2 regions of the Halomonas sp. 3A7M genome follow, and region 1 is predicted to be linked to the other one. Evidence: predicted binding sites of a transcription regulator. Region 1 holds the regulator's gene; the other holds the start of a gene.
What was found. The regulator PhoB, encoded in region 1, activates phosphate uptake and scavenging genes when phosphate is short. The targets are predictions, from matches to a motif close to TGTCATANNNNTGTCANA.
Positions count from the first base shown of each region.

Region 2: INT19_RS02055 (putative 2-aminoethylphosphonate ABC transporter substrate-binding protein) is a predicted target of PhoB. The motif match lies at 4,201-4,218, and genes of this name have one in related genera.

Region 1 covers NZ_JABUZD010000034.1:21,152-28,888, forward strand. The annotation lists gene phoU (phosphate signaling complex protein PhoU) at 10-735, shown strand; gene cysZ (sulfate transporter CysZ) at 804-1,538, shown strand; gene INT19_RS02460 (copper chaperone PCu(A)C) at 1,664-2,143, shown strand; gene INT19_RS02465 (hypothetical protein) at 2,242-2,514, opposite strand; gene INT19_RS02470 (hypothetical protein) at 2,970-3,272, opposite strand; gene phoR (phosphate regulon sensor histidine kinase PhoR) at 3,573-4,889, opposite strand; gene phoB (phosphate regulon transcriptional regulator PhoB) at 4,892-5,581, opposite strand; gene ubiA (4-hydroxybenzoate octaprenyltransferase) at 5,702-6,592, opposite strand; gene INT19_RS02490 (chorismate--pyruvate lyase family protein) at 6,627-7,208, opposite strand; gene INT19_RS02495 (NAD(P)/FAD-dependent oxidoreductase) at 7,296-7,737, shown strand, end outside.
Region 2 covers NZ_JABUZD010000030.1:15,402-23,138, forward strand. The annotation lists gene INT19_RS02040 (sensor domain-containing phosphodiesterase) at 1-2,562, shown strand, start outside; gene INT19_RS02045 (HAD family hydrolase) at 2,680-3,408, shown strand; gene INT19_RS02050 (UTRA domain-containing protein) at 3,401-4,111, shown strand; gene INT19_RS02055 (putative 2-aminoethylphosphonate ABC transporter substrate-binding protein) at 4,266-5,315, shown strand; gene INT19_RS02060 (putative 2-aminoethylphosphonate ABC transporter ATP-binding protein) at 5,359-6,483, shown strand; gene INT19_RS02065 (putative 2-aminoethylphosphonate ABC transporter permease subunit) at 6,480-7,737, shown strand, end outside.

The DNA of each region.
Region 1 (7,737 bases):
GAGTGCTCAATGGATATTACGAGCGATAGCCACAGCCAACATATCTCTCGCCAGTTCAACCAAGAGCTGGAGGAGCTAAAAACCCACCTGATGGCCATGGGCGGTCTGGTGGAAAAACAAGTGCAAGATGCTGTTTTTGCGCTACTGGAAGGTGATAGCCGTCTTGCTGAGAAAGTGCGCGACAATGACCGCCAAGTGAACGACCTGCAGCTGCAAATTGACGATGAATGTACGCGGGTATTAGCGCGTCGTCAGCCCGCAGCTTCCGATTTGCGCTTAGTGCTGGCGGTTATTCGCGCAACTTCTGACCTTGAGCGTATCGGCGATGAAGCCAGCAAAATTGCTCGAAATGCACTACTGTTGAGCGAAAGTAGCGGCAGTATTCGTGGTTTAGTCGAAGTACGCCATATCAGCGAGCACGTGCGTAAAATGCTTCGCGATTCACTTACCGCTTTTGCGCGTTTTGATACTGATCTTGCAATGCAAGTTGTGCGCGAAGATGAGTTCGTTGACGATGAGTATGGTAGCGCCATGCGTTCGCTGATGACCTTTATGATGGAAGACTCACGTTCGATTAGCTCCGTACTTAGCATTATGTGGGTGCTACGTGCCTTAGAACGCGTGGGTGATCATGCCAACAACCTGGCGGAGTACGTTGTCTACTTGGTCAAAGGGTTAGATATTCGCCATAGCGATCCCGACACGATCGACCCGCAGGTACTTAAAAAATCTTGACCTAGCACGCGATTCCTCCTGCAATACGCCCAGATATCCCCTCTGGGCGTTTTTTCTAAGGAGCAAACATGTTGGATGCGATGACAGCGCTGAGTCGAGGCACTCGCTTGGTCTACCAGAAAGGTCTGCGGCGCTATATTTTCCTACCTATCGTGGTCAATATAATCGTTTATGCCAGCATGCTCAGTTTCGTGGTCAGCCGCTTTTCTGGCTGGCTAGACAGTGCGATGACAATGGTGCCAAGCTGGCTTGAGTGGCTCTCATGGCTAATCTGGCCACTGTTCTTTATCAGCCTACTGCTGGTGATCTTTTTTACCTTCACCCTGGTCACCCACTTAATCGCCGCACCTTTCTATGGTTTTTTAGCCGCGAAGGTAGAGCGCCAAGCAACAGGACGTGAACCCCTGGATGACCGCGGACTCGCTAAAACCGCCGTCGATGCCTTGGGTCGTGAGCTAGTCAAACTCGGTTATATTCTGCCACGCATGGTGATACTGTTTATCATTAGCTGGATACCTGGCCTGAACCTGATAGCGCCTATTTTGTGGATCCTTTTTTCCGCGTGGATCATGGCAATCACTTATTTAGATTATCCTATGGATAACAATAAGGTTACGTTTCGCGATATGCGTACACGATTATCGCAACGGTGGTGGCCAAGCCTCACCTACGGCGGGTTGATCATGTTAGTGACCTGGATTCCTCTCGCCAACCTGTTCTTAATTCCCGGCGCGGTGGCAGGTGCCGTCTTAATGTGGGACGACCACTACCGCGGCACGCGCGACATTACGCCTCATCGCTGATGGCTTAATCGCTATAACGCTGACACAACCTATTTGTTACCTTAAGGTTGTTTGGCTTCACTATTATTCTCAAGATTAAGCATAAGCCTTGTTAAGAAGATAAGGCCCCTACAAGGAATACGACCATGCTGACCCGCGCACTCTGGTTGACGGCTCTCCTCACTGGCTCAATCTCTTTCGCGTCGGCTCACGACGTTCAAACCGACCAGTTAAGGATCGCTCATCCTTTTGCCACGCCAACTCCCCCCGGTGTGGCAAATGGTGCCGCTTATCTGGATATTACGGCTCATACAGAGTCCGTCACACTGGTCAGCGCGCAGACACCTGTGAGCGAAAGTGTTGAGCTACATGATATGCAGATGGAAGGCGATATGATGAAAATGCGCCACGTCAGTGCTATCGAAATCGCTAAAGATGAAACGCTAACAATGCGCCCAGGTGGCGGCTATCACTTAATGCTAATGGGATTACATCAGCCATTGGCAGAAGGTGACCGGTTTCCCATCACGCTCGAATTTGCCCAGCAAGACGCTATTGAAATAGAAGTTTGGGTTCAAAGCGCCCAAGAAGGAAGCACCGCCGCTGACCGCCATCACCAGCATTAACAGGATCAATCGATCACCGTCTTAACCACAAAAACCCCGCCGAAGCGGGGTTTTTGCTATAAAACTTATTTGTCACACACGTTTAACCATCGCCCTCTTTACCAGCGTGTACTGCTACCTTCTTCACGGTTGAGTTCTTCAGCGCGATAACCTGCTCGCTCTTTAGAGTCATCATCAGCGTCACTGGCACGGCTTGAAGGAGCATATATCAGAGTATTCTCATTATCATTGATCAAATCTTTAGCTGAATAGGTTGCAGGGCCCGATGTGTTACGAGATTGAGGTTGAATAATTTCTTGGTTCTCAGCACGTCCTTGATTCAGCTCAATGGAAGAGTGTGCAAACGCTAATGGACTTGCGATAAGCCCCAACGATAAGCCCCAACGATAAGCCTACAACCACAGTGCTTTTAACAAATGATTTCAACAACATAAATAAAAACTCCTTGCTATATGGAGCAACCGACAATGCAATGATACAAGGTACCTTCTTTTGCCAATCGCAAAACGTGTCATCTGAATAATTGCATTTTTAACACCAAGAAACAGTGGGCAACGTAACAATGATTATACTATACACAAAAAATTAGACCCCACCGAAGTGGGGTCTTGAGCACTCTTAGTATCGCGATACGTAACACTAGCTTCCTATCCGTTTGAGGGGCTCCAGCCTTGGAATTAACCCTAACTAGCGTGTTGACCGTCGAAAGATTCAATCCTTGAATCTAGGAGCATCCATGCAATTTGACATCCATGCCTCTGAATAGCTCATCCGTAAGCGTAAGAGTTATAGTACCTTTTGAAAAGATAAGTAACCAAAGTTAATGTTACATTCCGCTATTTTCTTCAGGCAACTCATCTGTGCTGTCATAGCCAGACTCTGAATCGTCCTGGCTAGTTGAACTAGGTTCCATGTCGCTGGCGTTATCGCCTTCGTCATGAGTCAGCTCTTGGCTATCATAATCACTTGAATCTGTTGTACTTTCGGATTGAGTCTCAACAGGCTGCTCGTCAGGGGAAATATTGTTCGCGGGGTCTGCTGGCTCTTGAGCGAATGCTGCAGGGCTAGCCACTAAACCGAACGCTACACTTAAAATACCAGCTTTCTTGAGTAGTTCCTTGGACATCATGTTCCGTCTCCTAGATCGCTGTTCAGGTACTGCTTAAATAGTAAGAAAGACGGCCTTTCGGCTTACCAAATCCTATGGTTTTCTCTCTTACCAAGTACCAAGACACTTGCAGACGATGTGCCAAAAAATCAAAAATTATATAAAAAATCAAACAAAACAAACACTTAGTCAATAAAAAATAATAGAAAGGGCGCTTAAAGCGTTTGCAGATCAAGCAGGGAAAGTGGTTAGAAATGGCACATGAGTATTATGTGACCATACTTGTATGACAAGCATGACACACCTATACATCACTTGTACTTAAACAGAATTGCGCGAGGCGGACTCGCTTTTGACAACACGTGAAGACGGAAAAACACAGCGAAAGAGGGCTCCTTCGCCAGGGCGAGATTCAATTTGTAACAATGCGTCATGTCTTAGCAACACATGCTTTACAATCGCTAGACCAAGCCCGGTACCACCCGTTGCGGTACTACGCCCTTTATCAACGCGATAGAAACGCTCGGTTAAGCGTGGAATATGCACAGGGTCAATTCCCTCACCATCGTCGTCAACTTCAATACAAGCACTGCCATTGGGCATGGTTTTCCAGCGAAGTGTTATCTGACTACCCTCTGGCGTATACCGCACAGCGTTAAACACTAGGTTTGAAATAGCGCTATGCAGTTCCTGCTCGCTGCCGATCAGACGGGCATCGCTCTCAAGCGCGACTTGAACACTGTGCTGTTGATTAGAGAGCGCTAGCGCATCGCGGCGAATGGCGTCGAGCATTGGCCCTAACGCCAACGCATGATGATCCTCGCCACCTTGATCAATTTCTAACCGAGAGAGCAGTAGCAGATCATTGACTAAGTTTTGCATACGCTTCGTCTGCTCTTCCATCTGAGCAATACCTCGGCCCAAACGTGGTGGAAGTTGCTCTTTTAAGTCGCTGTAGGTTTCTAAATAACCCATCAATACCGTTAGCGGTGTGCGTAGTTCATGGGAAACATTGGCGACAAAGTCACGACGCATCTGCTCTAAACGATGCAAGCGGGTAATATCTCGCGCCATTACCAAGCGCTCATCATCACCATAGAGAGTAATTTGATATTGAAGGATATGCCGTTCATCGATGGGCGACGTTAAGGTCAGCGGCTCACCGTATTTACGTGCATTAAAGTAGCTGATAAATCGCGGGTCACGAAGCAGGTTGGTAATGTGCTGGCCACGGTCGTGGGCTGTTTGCAAGCCCAGCATTTCTGTCGCGGCACTGTTCCACCACTCCAGGTCGCCATGTCGATCTAGCATAACGACACTGTCACGCATCGCTTCGGATGATTCCTGAATACGTGCAAGGGTGGCACGTAAGCGATTCTGAGTAATCCGTTGGCTCTTTTGGTAGCGATACAAGCGATCAAAAAGCTCGCCCCACATGCCGCTCGCAGCAGGGGGTTCATCATGAGGATGAAGCGTTAACCACTTAAAGAGCGCTCGCAATTGGCGCAGTTGATACACCAGACAAACGGCAAGCCCCGCAGCAACTCCAAGACCTGGCATACCCAGCAACCACCCCAGACAAGCGCCCAAAGCGGCCAGCCACGCAATTCGCCATAGTTCTCGGCTCCACAGGCGCACCGTTACACCCGCGCGGAAAAACGGTACCCAGTGCCTCTCACCGTTTGAATGAGACTCTGGTGAGCTTCTCCTAAGGCCTTACGTAGACGTCGGATGTGAACATCTACCGTCCGCTCTTCAACGTATACGTTACCGCCCCACACTTGATCGAGCAGTTGGCTACGTGTATAGGCGCGCTCTTGGTGCGTCATGAAAAACTGCAGCAGACGGTACTCCGTCGGCCCCATTTCTAACGCCTTACCGTAAGCACTCACACGGTGGCTCACTGGGTCTAATAGCAAGCCATTAATTTCAATAGGATCTTCGACACCTCGGGGGGTAGTACGTCGCAATACTGCTTTTAAGCGCGCCACCAGTTCGCGGGGAGAGAAAGGCTTGGTGATATAGTCATCCGCCCCAGCCTCAAGCCCTTGAATCTTGTTATCTTCTTCGCCTTTAGCGGTCAGCATAATGATAGGCACCTCGGCGGTGGCTTCTTCACGCTTTAAGCGCCTTGCAAGCTCAATACCACTGGTGCCCGGCATCATCCAATCCAGCAAAAGCAGATCTGGCTGGTGGTCAACCATCATCGCGTGGGCATCCTGGGCGTTATCCGCTTCAAGAACGCGATAGTCAGCCATTTCCAGCGCCACTGCGATCATCTCGCGAATAGGCGCCTCATCATCGACAATCAAAACGGTCTTGGCGGTCATTCCAGGGCCTCACGGTGTTCAATGAAAACTAATTAAAAAAATAGTTTAAAAAACAGTTCAAAGACATGTCAGTGACGATAACACCATGACTCGATGACAATTTTATGACATAGAGGATATTTAGCCAGTTATTGGCCACCAACTTAGTGCAATACCTGCAAAAATTAACAAGCCAGACCAATGATTATTAAGAAATGCTTGGAAGCAGCGGTCGCGCTCACGGCCAGCGATTAAGCGTTGTTGGTGGACAAACGTAGCGGCCATAGCGGCTAGCCCAAGCCAGAAAAAGCCACCTAAACCAACACGCCATCCTACCCAGGCAAGTAGTCCAAGTGCCGCCACTTGCAGTACACCAATGATCAGACGATCAGCGCTACCAAACAGCACCGCGGTAGATTTGATGCCAATTTTCAGGTCATCGTCGCGATCGACCATGGCGTATTGGGTATCGTAGGCAACGGTCCACAGCACGTTCGCGCTAAACAATAGCCATGCTTCAAACGGCACATGACCCAATACCGCACCGAATGCCATGGGGATCGCCCAAGAGAACGCAGCCCCCAACACTACCTGAGGTAAATGGGTGTAGCGCTTCATAAACGGGTAAATGAACGCTAATACAACACCCCCTATCGACAACAGCACCGTAAACCAATTGGTCAATAGCACTAAAATGAAAGCAGTGGCTACCAGCGCGATAAACAGCAGCTGCGCCTCGGTTTCACTGATACGACCAGTGGCTAGCGGACGATGTTTAGTGCGCTTTACATGGCCATCGAAATGACGATCAGCGTAATCATTAACCACGCAGCCCGCGGCGCGCATCACATAAACGCCAGCAATAAAGATCAGCAGAACATTCCGCCCAGGCACACCCTCTGCTGCTATCCACAATGCCCATAAGGTGGGCCACATCAATAGCCAAGTACCAATCGGGCGATCCAATCGCGTTAAATGTAAAAAATCAGCCACCCGAGCCCATCCCGTTGGCCTCAACAGAGAACGGTCCATGCTTACCTCTCAAAAAGAAAACGCTGGCGATAGCCTAGCGCGAAGACAGGGCAAGATCATCTGCCATGGTCGATAAAAAGTATTCCTGCACTAACAGCGATAGCCCACTGTGCTGAAACACTGAGCGCCGCCCCCATACGCTGTCTAAAAGCGACGCAGAGTGTTCCGCGACAAAGCGTGGCTGATGGCGAGTGGCGTAGAGTGGCCCACGCACCAGGTCAGGTTGTTGAAACAACCAGCTGCCTAATGAACGCTCGCCAAGCCCTTCTAACCCCTTACCTTGTAATTGACTAAGTGGCGCTACCGAGCGTGCTACTACCCAGGGCTTATCGCCGACACACAACGCTACTTCCCTCAGCCATGCATAGCGGCGCGGTTCAATTCCCAGCGCTAGCGCTTCGTCCCGCAGAGGTAAGCCAATCGTTTGACGTAACAATTGCACCCGAAATGCGTTTGTGCCGCCTGCGACGGTTAACCGCGTCGTTAAGGAGTCCGTCGATGCCACCCACTGCCACCACGAAGCGCTCATTGCAGGACGAGCCGCAGCAACAGGGAGCCAGTGAGGAAATAGTCGATGAGGAAATAGGCAAGCTTGCCGAACAGTAGGGGCGATCACCAAAGTCTCCAAGGCGGTCAATACACAGAAAGCTAGTGTAACATGGTGACCTCACAGGCTTTTGTTCCGCCGACTTTTGGTGACTGCATGCCCTCACACGAGATATCGCGATATTCCCATTCGGCACTGATTATTATTGGCACCGGCATGGCGGGGATTGGCCTTGCGCGCGCCCTACGCCGACAAGGCGATACACGTGCCATTACCCTTATCAGTGCCGATAGTGGCGATGATTACAGTAAACCGCTGCTTTCTACTGGCTTTGCGAAACGCTTAACGCCAGACCAACTCGCCCAACGTGACGCCAGCGGCGTCGCAGAAGAGCTGAACGCTGAGTTAATTACCCACACCCAGGTCGCACACCTGCATGTGGATAACCAATGCGTAGAACTCAGTAATGGCCAACAGCTCCACTATAACGATCTGGTGCTAGCCACTGGTGCGGCGCCCCATACGCCGTTCAGCGTGCCTGAAAGTGTCGCCAAACGATGCTTCACCATCAACGACTTAGACGAATATCGCCGCTTTT
Region 2 (7,737 bases), on a different contig from region 1:
GTGGTCACCGAGGCGCATATGGCTACAACATTGGCCGTTTGGTCAAATAACGATCATCAGGAAAATATCGCTTATCCTCTTATGGGAACGCCTTGTGAAACGGTTGTAGGTAGAGAACCTTGCTTGTATGCCTGCGATGTTCAGGCGCGCTTTCCTAAAGACGAGCTGCTCAGCCAACTGGGTGCAGAGAGTTACATGGGACTGCCTCTGTTTTCATCCGATGGCTCGGCCATTGGCATCTTGGCGGTGTTAAGCAATAAACCGATGCAGCTCGATGGGCTTGAAAACGAAATCTTGCGCATTGTGGCCGCTCAAGCGGGGGCAGAGCTTGGCCGCTGCCAAGCCGAGCAAGCGCTTCGTCAAAGTGAAGAATTGGCCCGAGAGAGTGAGCGGCGTTTAAACACATTGCTGAATCACCTTCCTGGCATGGCCTACCGTTGCCTAAATGATCAACACTGGACGATGCAGTTGGTCAGCCAAGGGGCTGAGGCGCTCACGGGCTATCATCCGGACGAATTACAAGATAATCGACTCATCAGTTTTGCCTCCCTCATACACGAAGCCGATCAAGACCGCGTTCATCTAGCAGCACAACAGGCAATCCAGCAGCGTCAGCCATATCGTGTGGTGTACCGATTGCGCCATCGGGATGGCAGTTACCGTTGGATGTGGGAGCAAGGGCAAGCTGTTATCGATGATGATGGCCATGTGGCCTATCTCGAGGGCTTTATCTCAGATGTGACCGACCAGCACGAATCACAACGCGTGCAGGATGCGGTGGTACAAGTAGCCTCTACAGTTACCTCACGCGTAGGAGACGATTACTTCCACCAGTTGATCATCACGTTAGCCACGTTATTAGAAGCAGATGCTGGGTTTATTGCGTTACTGGATCAACCTGTTCCACGGTCTTTGGGGACATCTAATAAGATAAACACGCTGCGGCCCGCAACAGCAGCCCAGACCGTTAGTTTAGTCGCGAATGGCCAGTTAATAGATAACCAAACGTTTATGCTGCAGGGAACGCCTGCTGAACGAGTCGTGTTTGAAGGCGAGAGCGTTGTTCAAAGTGGCCATGCGTTTACGCTGCCGGGAACCTCGTTAAGTACCCAGGCGTGGATAGGCCGCCGCTTGGATAATGCTAAGGGCGATGCCATTGGTGTGATGATGGTGTTTTATCAAACACCACTGACGACCAATGCGTTTGCAACTTCCGTGTTGAAAATTCTCTCTACGGGTGCTGCCGGTGAGCTAGAACGTCGCCGTGATCATCGTCACATGCAACGTCTTGCCTATACAGACAGCACAACAGGATTGCCTAATCGTGCGCGCTTTATGGAGCTATTGGCCAGTATGGGAAAAGAGGCATCTAGTCAGGGTGACTCTCTTTCGCTGCTGCTGCTGGATATCCGGCGCTTTAAAGAGGTGAATGATTTACATGGCCACGAGGTAGGAGATCAGTTACTCGCAACCGTGGCCGAGCGCTTACGGCAAGCTAGCCTATCTAAAAGCGCTGTCGCACGACTTTCCAGTGATGAATTTACCGTACTGTTGCCCAGCATTGAGGATGTTCGCCTTCAAGAAGTGGTGTTTCAGTTATGCGAACTTATCAAACTCCCTATCCAGCTGGGGCATCGTATTTTTAACCTCGATGTCAGTATCGGGATTGCTAGCTATCCAAGCGATGTAGCGGAGGCCGGTGAGCTGTTTAACGCAGCCAGTATCGCACTCCATCACGCAAAACGCCGTGATAATAGCGTATGCCCCTATACACAAGTGATGCGTCAGACGCTGGAGCGCCGCCAATGGATGACCGAGCGCCTGCATCAAGCCATTACTGAGCGGCGCTTACAGCTTTATTTTCAACCGCAGTTCAGTCTTACGAGCAAAACATTGACGGGGGCTGAAGCGCTGTGCCGCTGGTTTGACCCTGAGTGGGGATGGGTAAGCCCTAGCGAGTTTATTGCTTTGGCGGAAGAGCGTGGCTTGATCCGCATGCTGGGAGACTGGGTGCTAGAAGAAGCGGCACGTCAGTTAAGTGTTTGGCAGGCCGGTAATACGCCACTGCCAGGTAGGCTCTCAATCAATATTTCAGCGCAACAATTTGCCGACCCTCAGCTAACCGCACATGTGGCTAAGCTAACCGCCTGTGTACCTCCAGACACCATTGCGCTTGAACTCACTGAAAGTGATTTTATGCGTGATCCCGATCAGGCGGTCACAATTACTCAGGCTATGCGTCAGGCTGGCTACGCGCTGTTTATTGATGACTTCGGTACAGGCTACTCATCGCTCTCGTATTTACGGCGCTTTGCTGCGGACGCGTTAAAAATAGACATTTCGTTTGTGCGTGACATGCTCGATAACCACCATGATCGGGCGATTGTGCAAACCATTATCGCTATGGCTGACACGCTTGATATGAAAACCCTTGCAGAAGGCGTTGAAAGCCCTTCCCAGGCCGATTTGCTCGCACAAATGGGCTGCAGCGAAGCTCAGGGGTACTGGTTTGGTCGTCCGCTACCCGCCGATGAGTTTGCCTCAATGTGGTTAACCCCTTAAGCCATTTTATTGGCAGGTAGGGCGAGCAATTTCCATTCTCATCAATGGCGTCATCGTCCTGTCATCATCGTTGGCATACCCTACGCGCCGCCGAACTCGCGAAAAAAGGAGTGCCACATGCGCCTCGCTCTGTTTGATCTTGATGACACCCTCCTGGATGGAGACTGCAGCGACCGCTGGAATTTATGGATGATTGAGCAGGGGTGGATCAGTGATGCCGAGACCTTTATAGCCCGTGCCGAACAGATGCAGCAGGCTTATCACGCCGGTAAGTTAAAGCTAGAGGAGTACTTGGCAATGACCTTGGCGCCATTGCGGGGCCGCCGAGTAATCGATGTACAAAAAGAAGTTGAGCGCTTTGTCGCTACCCATTTGCAGCCCCGTATTTTTGATCAAGCCTGGCGCTGCCTGGACGCGCACCGTCAGTCAGGCGATATCCTCGTCCTTATTTCTGCGTCATCGCATCACCTGGTCGCGCCGATTGCGACGATGTTAGGGATTGAGCATGTGCTGGCGGTAGAGCTTAGTGTCGAACAAGCGGCAAGCGGGGCAAGCTACACCGGCCATAGCAAAGGCGTGCTCTCTTACCGTGGGGGGAAAGTAGTGCGTTTTCAGCAGTGGTTAATCGAGCAAAAAATTGCCCCCAGCCATACAACGTTCTACTCAGATTCCCGCAACGATATCCCGCTGCTGCAGTATGTCGACTGCCCAGTGGCGGTTAACCCTGATCCCGTGCTGGCGGAGGTGGCTAGTGTAGAAGGGTGGCAGCGCTTAGACTGGCGGATGGCAGCGTCGACAGACGCTTCATCGGCCAACGATCTATCAGGAAAATCGGCGCATGCCTGATGCCTACTATTTACAGTTAACGGAACAGCTTCGTTATTTAATTACCCAGCATGCCACGCAGTGGGAAGGCAAATTGCCCGCTGAGCGAGTGTTGGCGGAGCGCTTCTCTACGACCCGCGTTACGTTGCGCCAAGCCTTAGCGCAACTGGAGGGGGAAGGGCTCATTCACCGCAGCAATCGGCGTGGCTGGTTTATTTCACCGGCTAGGCTGGTGTATGACCCCACCCGGGACGCAGGCTTTAACGACTATGTGGGGGCTCAGGGGCGGCAACCACGAACGGCGGTTCTAAAGCTGGAAACCCGCTCACATCTGGTGGCTGCCCGTGCCTTGGGGCTGCCCGATGACCAGCCGTTTCACCATATTCGCCGTCGCCGTTATGTGGATGATCGTGCTGTGCTGGTGGAGTCGCTTTGGGTGGTGCCAGAGCGTGCGCCAGAGTTGCTAGACATCTACAGCGGACAATCACTCTGGGGGTTGTTAAGAGGGCGGTGGGGGCATCACTTGGCCAATCGCTCGATACGCATGGTGTCCGAAGCGCTGTCGCCATTAGATGCAGAAGAGTTACTCGTTGCCCCAGGCGCGGCCGGGCTAAACATTTGCCGTGCCATTTTTGATGATCAACAGCGTCCTATCGAATATGACGAAGAGCACTGGTTGCACGATTCGTTATGCATCAGTGTTGAGCTGTCGGGTCAGAAGTAACAGGGTTACGGAGACAAGGCGCTCATGAGGACCCTCACAAGATCCCATCCATACGCATACATAACAACTTAAAAAATCAGTCAAACAAGCGTCATCGCACTGTCATCTAGCGACGGCAAACTTCTGGTCTATACCAAAACGCTGGGAGCCTACCATGTCGAAACTTCGCCGTTTGTTCCAACCTACTCAGATTGCAACTGCTCTGCTCGCAACGACTGCCGTTGCCTTCACTTCGGTGGCTAGCGCCACTGAGCTAACGGTGTACACCGCCGTTGAGTCAGATGACCTGCAAAAATACGCCGAACGCTTCAATGCCGCTCACCCCGATATCACTATTAACTGGGTGCGAGATTCTACGGGCGTGATTACTGCGCGCTTGCTGGCGGAAAAAGATAATCCCCAGGCAGACGTCATCTGGGGCTTAGCCGCCACCAGTCTGCTGGTGCTTGAAGAAGAGGACATGCTGGAGCGCTATGCGCCCGCAGGCGTTGAAAACCTTGATCAAAAATTTATTGATGCTGCTTACCGTAACGGTGAAGACCCTGCGTGGGTAGGCATGGACGCCTGGGTAGCGGCCATTTGCTACAACACTATTGAAGGCGAGCGTCAGGGCGTGCCGATGCCGACCTCCTGGGAAGACCTGACCCAGCCTGAGTTTGAAGGGCATGTGATTATGCCTAACCCCAACTCCTCGGGTACCGGTTATCTGGATGTAGCCAGCTGGATGCAGCTATGGGGCGAAGAGCAGGGCTGGGATTACATGGACCGCCTGCATAACAATATTTCCCGTTACACCCACTCCGGCTCTGCTCCTTGCAGCCTGGCGGCCACCGGTGAAGCAGCAGTCGGTGTGTCGTTTGCCTTCCGTGGTGCACGGTTAAAATCCCAAGGCGCACCGATTGAAGTGATCTTCCCGGAAGAGGGGCTTGGCTGGGATATGGAAGCTGCCGCCATCGTTGCGGGCACCGCCAAACAGGAAGCTGCACAAACGCTGATGGATTGGGCCGTTTCCCGCGAGGCTAACGAACTCTATAACGAAGGCTACGCCGTGGTGGCCTATCCCGGTGTGGCACAGCCGATTGAAAACTATCCCACTGACATTGCCGATCGCATGATTGATGCCGACTTCCAGTGGGCCGCGGTTAACCGCGAACGCGTGCTGGCAGAGTGGCAGCGCCGCTACGACGGTAAAACCGAACAGTAAGCACGAACAGCTGCCCCGGCCAAGGCCGGGGCTTGGAGATGTTATGCAGACCACACTGACATCGCCGCTGACGGCCCACTCGGCGGCGAAACCCCTCTCACCCTCTGCGCACCTAAGCATAGATGGTGTCACCAAGCGTTTCGGTAGCTTTACCGCGCTGGACAACATTGCGCTACAGATTCAGGAAGGCGAGTTTGTATGCTTTTTAGGGCCTTCTGGCTGTGGCAAAACAACCCTGTTGCGCACTATTGCAGGCCTAGCTCAACAAACAGCAGGTAGCTTAATTCAGCGCGGCAAGGATATTTCCACGCTGCCCCCGCAGGCGCGGGATTTTGGCATCGTGTTCCAATCTTATGCGCTGTTTCCCAATCTGACGGTGTTCGACAACGTTGCCTACGGGTTACGCAACCGTCGCAGTAATCGAGCGACGATTGATGCCCGCGTGGCGGAGTTACTTGCGCTGGTTGATCTTAGTGGCAGCGAACATAAATATCCTGCCGCGCTTTCTGGTGGGCAACAGCAGCGGGTTGCGTTGGCACGAGCGCTGGCTACTGAGCCCGGCCTGTTACTGCTTGATGAACCGCTCTCAGCGCTGGATGCGAGGGTGCGCGGCCATTTGCGACATCAGATCAAAGCGCTACAGGCGCGCCTTGGCGTGACCACCATTATGGTGACCCACGATCAAGAAGAAGCACTCACCATGGCTGATCGTATCGTAGTGATGAACCACGGGGTGATCGAACAAGTGGGTACGCCTGCCGAGATCTACCACCAGCCCGCTAGCGCTTTTGTGGCGTCATTTATCGGCACCATGAACTTTTTAGAGGTGACCGCACAGGCGAATAACCACGCGTTGCTAGGCACTATTTCCTGCCCTTGTTTGCCGCACGCCTACCCGCAAGGCCAAGCAGCTCAACTGGCCATTCGCCCCGAAGCAGTCGCGCTTAGTGCCAGCACCACTGGGCTGAGCGGTGATGTTATGGGCATTGAGTTTTTAGGTGCGTTTCAGCGGGTATCGCTGCGTCTTAACAATACCGAACAATGGTTGCTAGCTGATGTTCCCAGCCGTGATAGCGCCACACTAGGATTACGGCTAGGGCAAACCTTGGGTGTCCATTTGCCTGCCGATGCTGCCCGCTTATATCCGGCAGGGAGCAACCAGTCATGAGGGCGAGTATATTTTCAGCGCCTGCAGCAACGCCTTCGCTGGAAGCATTGATACGCCTGATCGTGCTGCTAGCGGCTGTGGCGCTGTTAGTGTTCGGCCTGCTGTTTCCGCTATTTGCAATGTTGGTGAAAAGCCTGCAAGACCGCAGCGGCGACTTTATTGGGCTAGCTAACTTTGTGCAGTATTTTCAAACGCCAGCACTGGTCAATTCGATCGCCAATTCATTGCGCGTTGCGTTCACTACGACGGTGGTTGTCGCAGGGCTCGCCTTTTTATGCGCCTACGGCATTACCCGTACCTGCATGCCGGGCAAACGGCTGTTTCGAATGTTGGCGATTTTGCCCATTTTGGCCCCTTCGTTGCTACCCGCAATTAGCTTGGTTTATCTGTTTGGTAACCAGGGGTTTTTGAGCGACGTGCTGGCAGGTCATTCGATTTATGGGCCGATTGGCATTGTGATGTGCATGAGTTTCTGGATTTTTCCCCATGCGCTAATGCTGCTAACCACTGCGCTGACCAATAGCGATGCACGCCTCTATGAAGCAGCAGAAGCATTGGGCACGCCAAAGTGGCGTACGTTTTTGACGATTACGCTGCCCGGGGTGCGTTACGGGCTGATTTCATGCCTGTTCGTTGTCTTTACGCTGGCCATTACCGACTTTGGTGTGCCGAAAATTATTGGCGGCCAATTCAGCGTGCTCGCCACCGATGTGTATCGCCAAGTGGTGGGGCAGCAGAACTTCCAAATGGGCGCGGTGGTTAGCGTTATTCTACTGATGCCAGCAGTGCTATCGTTCATCGTCGACCGCTGGATACAGAAACGCCAAGTGGCTCAGCTTTCGGCTCGGGCAGTACCGTGGCAGCCAACGCCTAGCCCGCTGCGAGACTGGACGTTTGCGCTGCTGTGTTATTCGGTCGCGGGCATTATTCTGCTGGTCATTGGTACCGCGGTGTATGCGTCGCTCATACAGTTTTGGCCCTATAACCTGTCGTTTACGCTGCAGCATTACACCTTTCAAGGCTTAGCCGGCGGTGGCTGGGGGGCGTGGTTTAACTCCCTCAAACTGGCCTTTAGCGTCGCGTTAGTGGGTACACTGGTGATTTTCTTTAATGCGTGGCTGATTGAAAAGAGCGAAGGCTATCGCCCGCTGCGCCAGGGCCTGCATTTTATGGCCATGCTACCCATGGCGGTGCCGGGTATGGTGCTGGGCCTGGCTTATATCTTCTTTTTCAACCAGGCAGGGAATCCCCTTA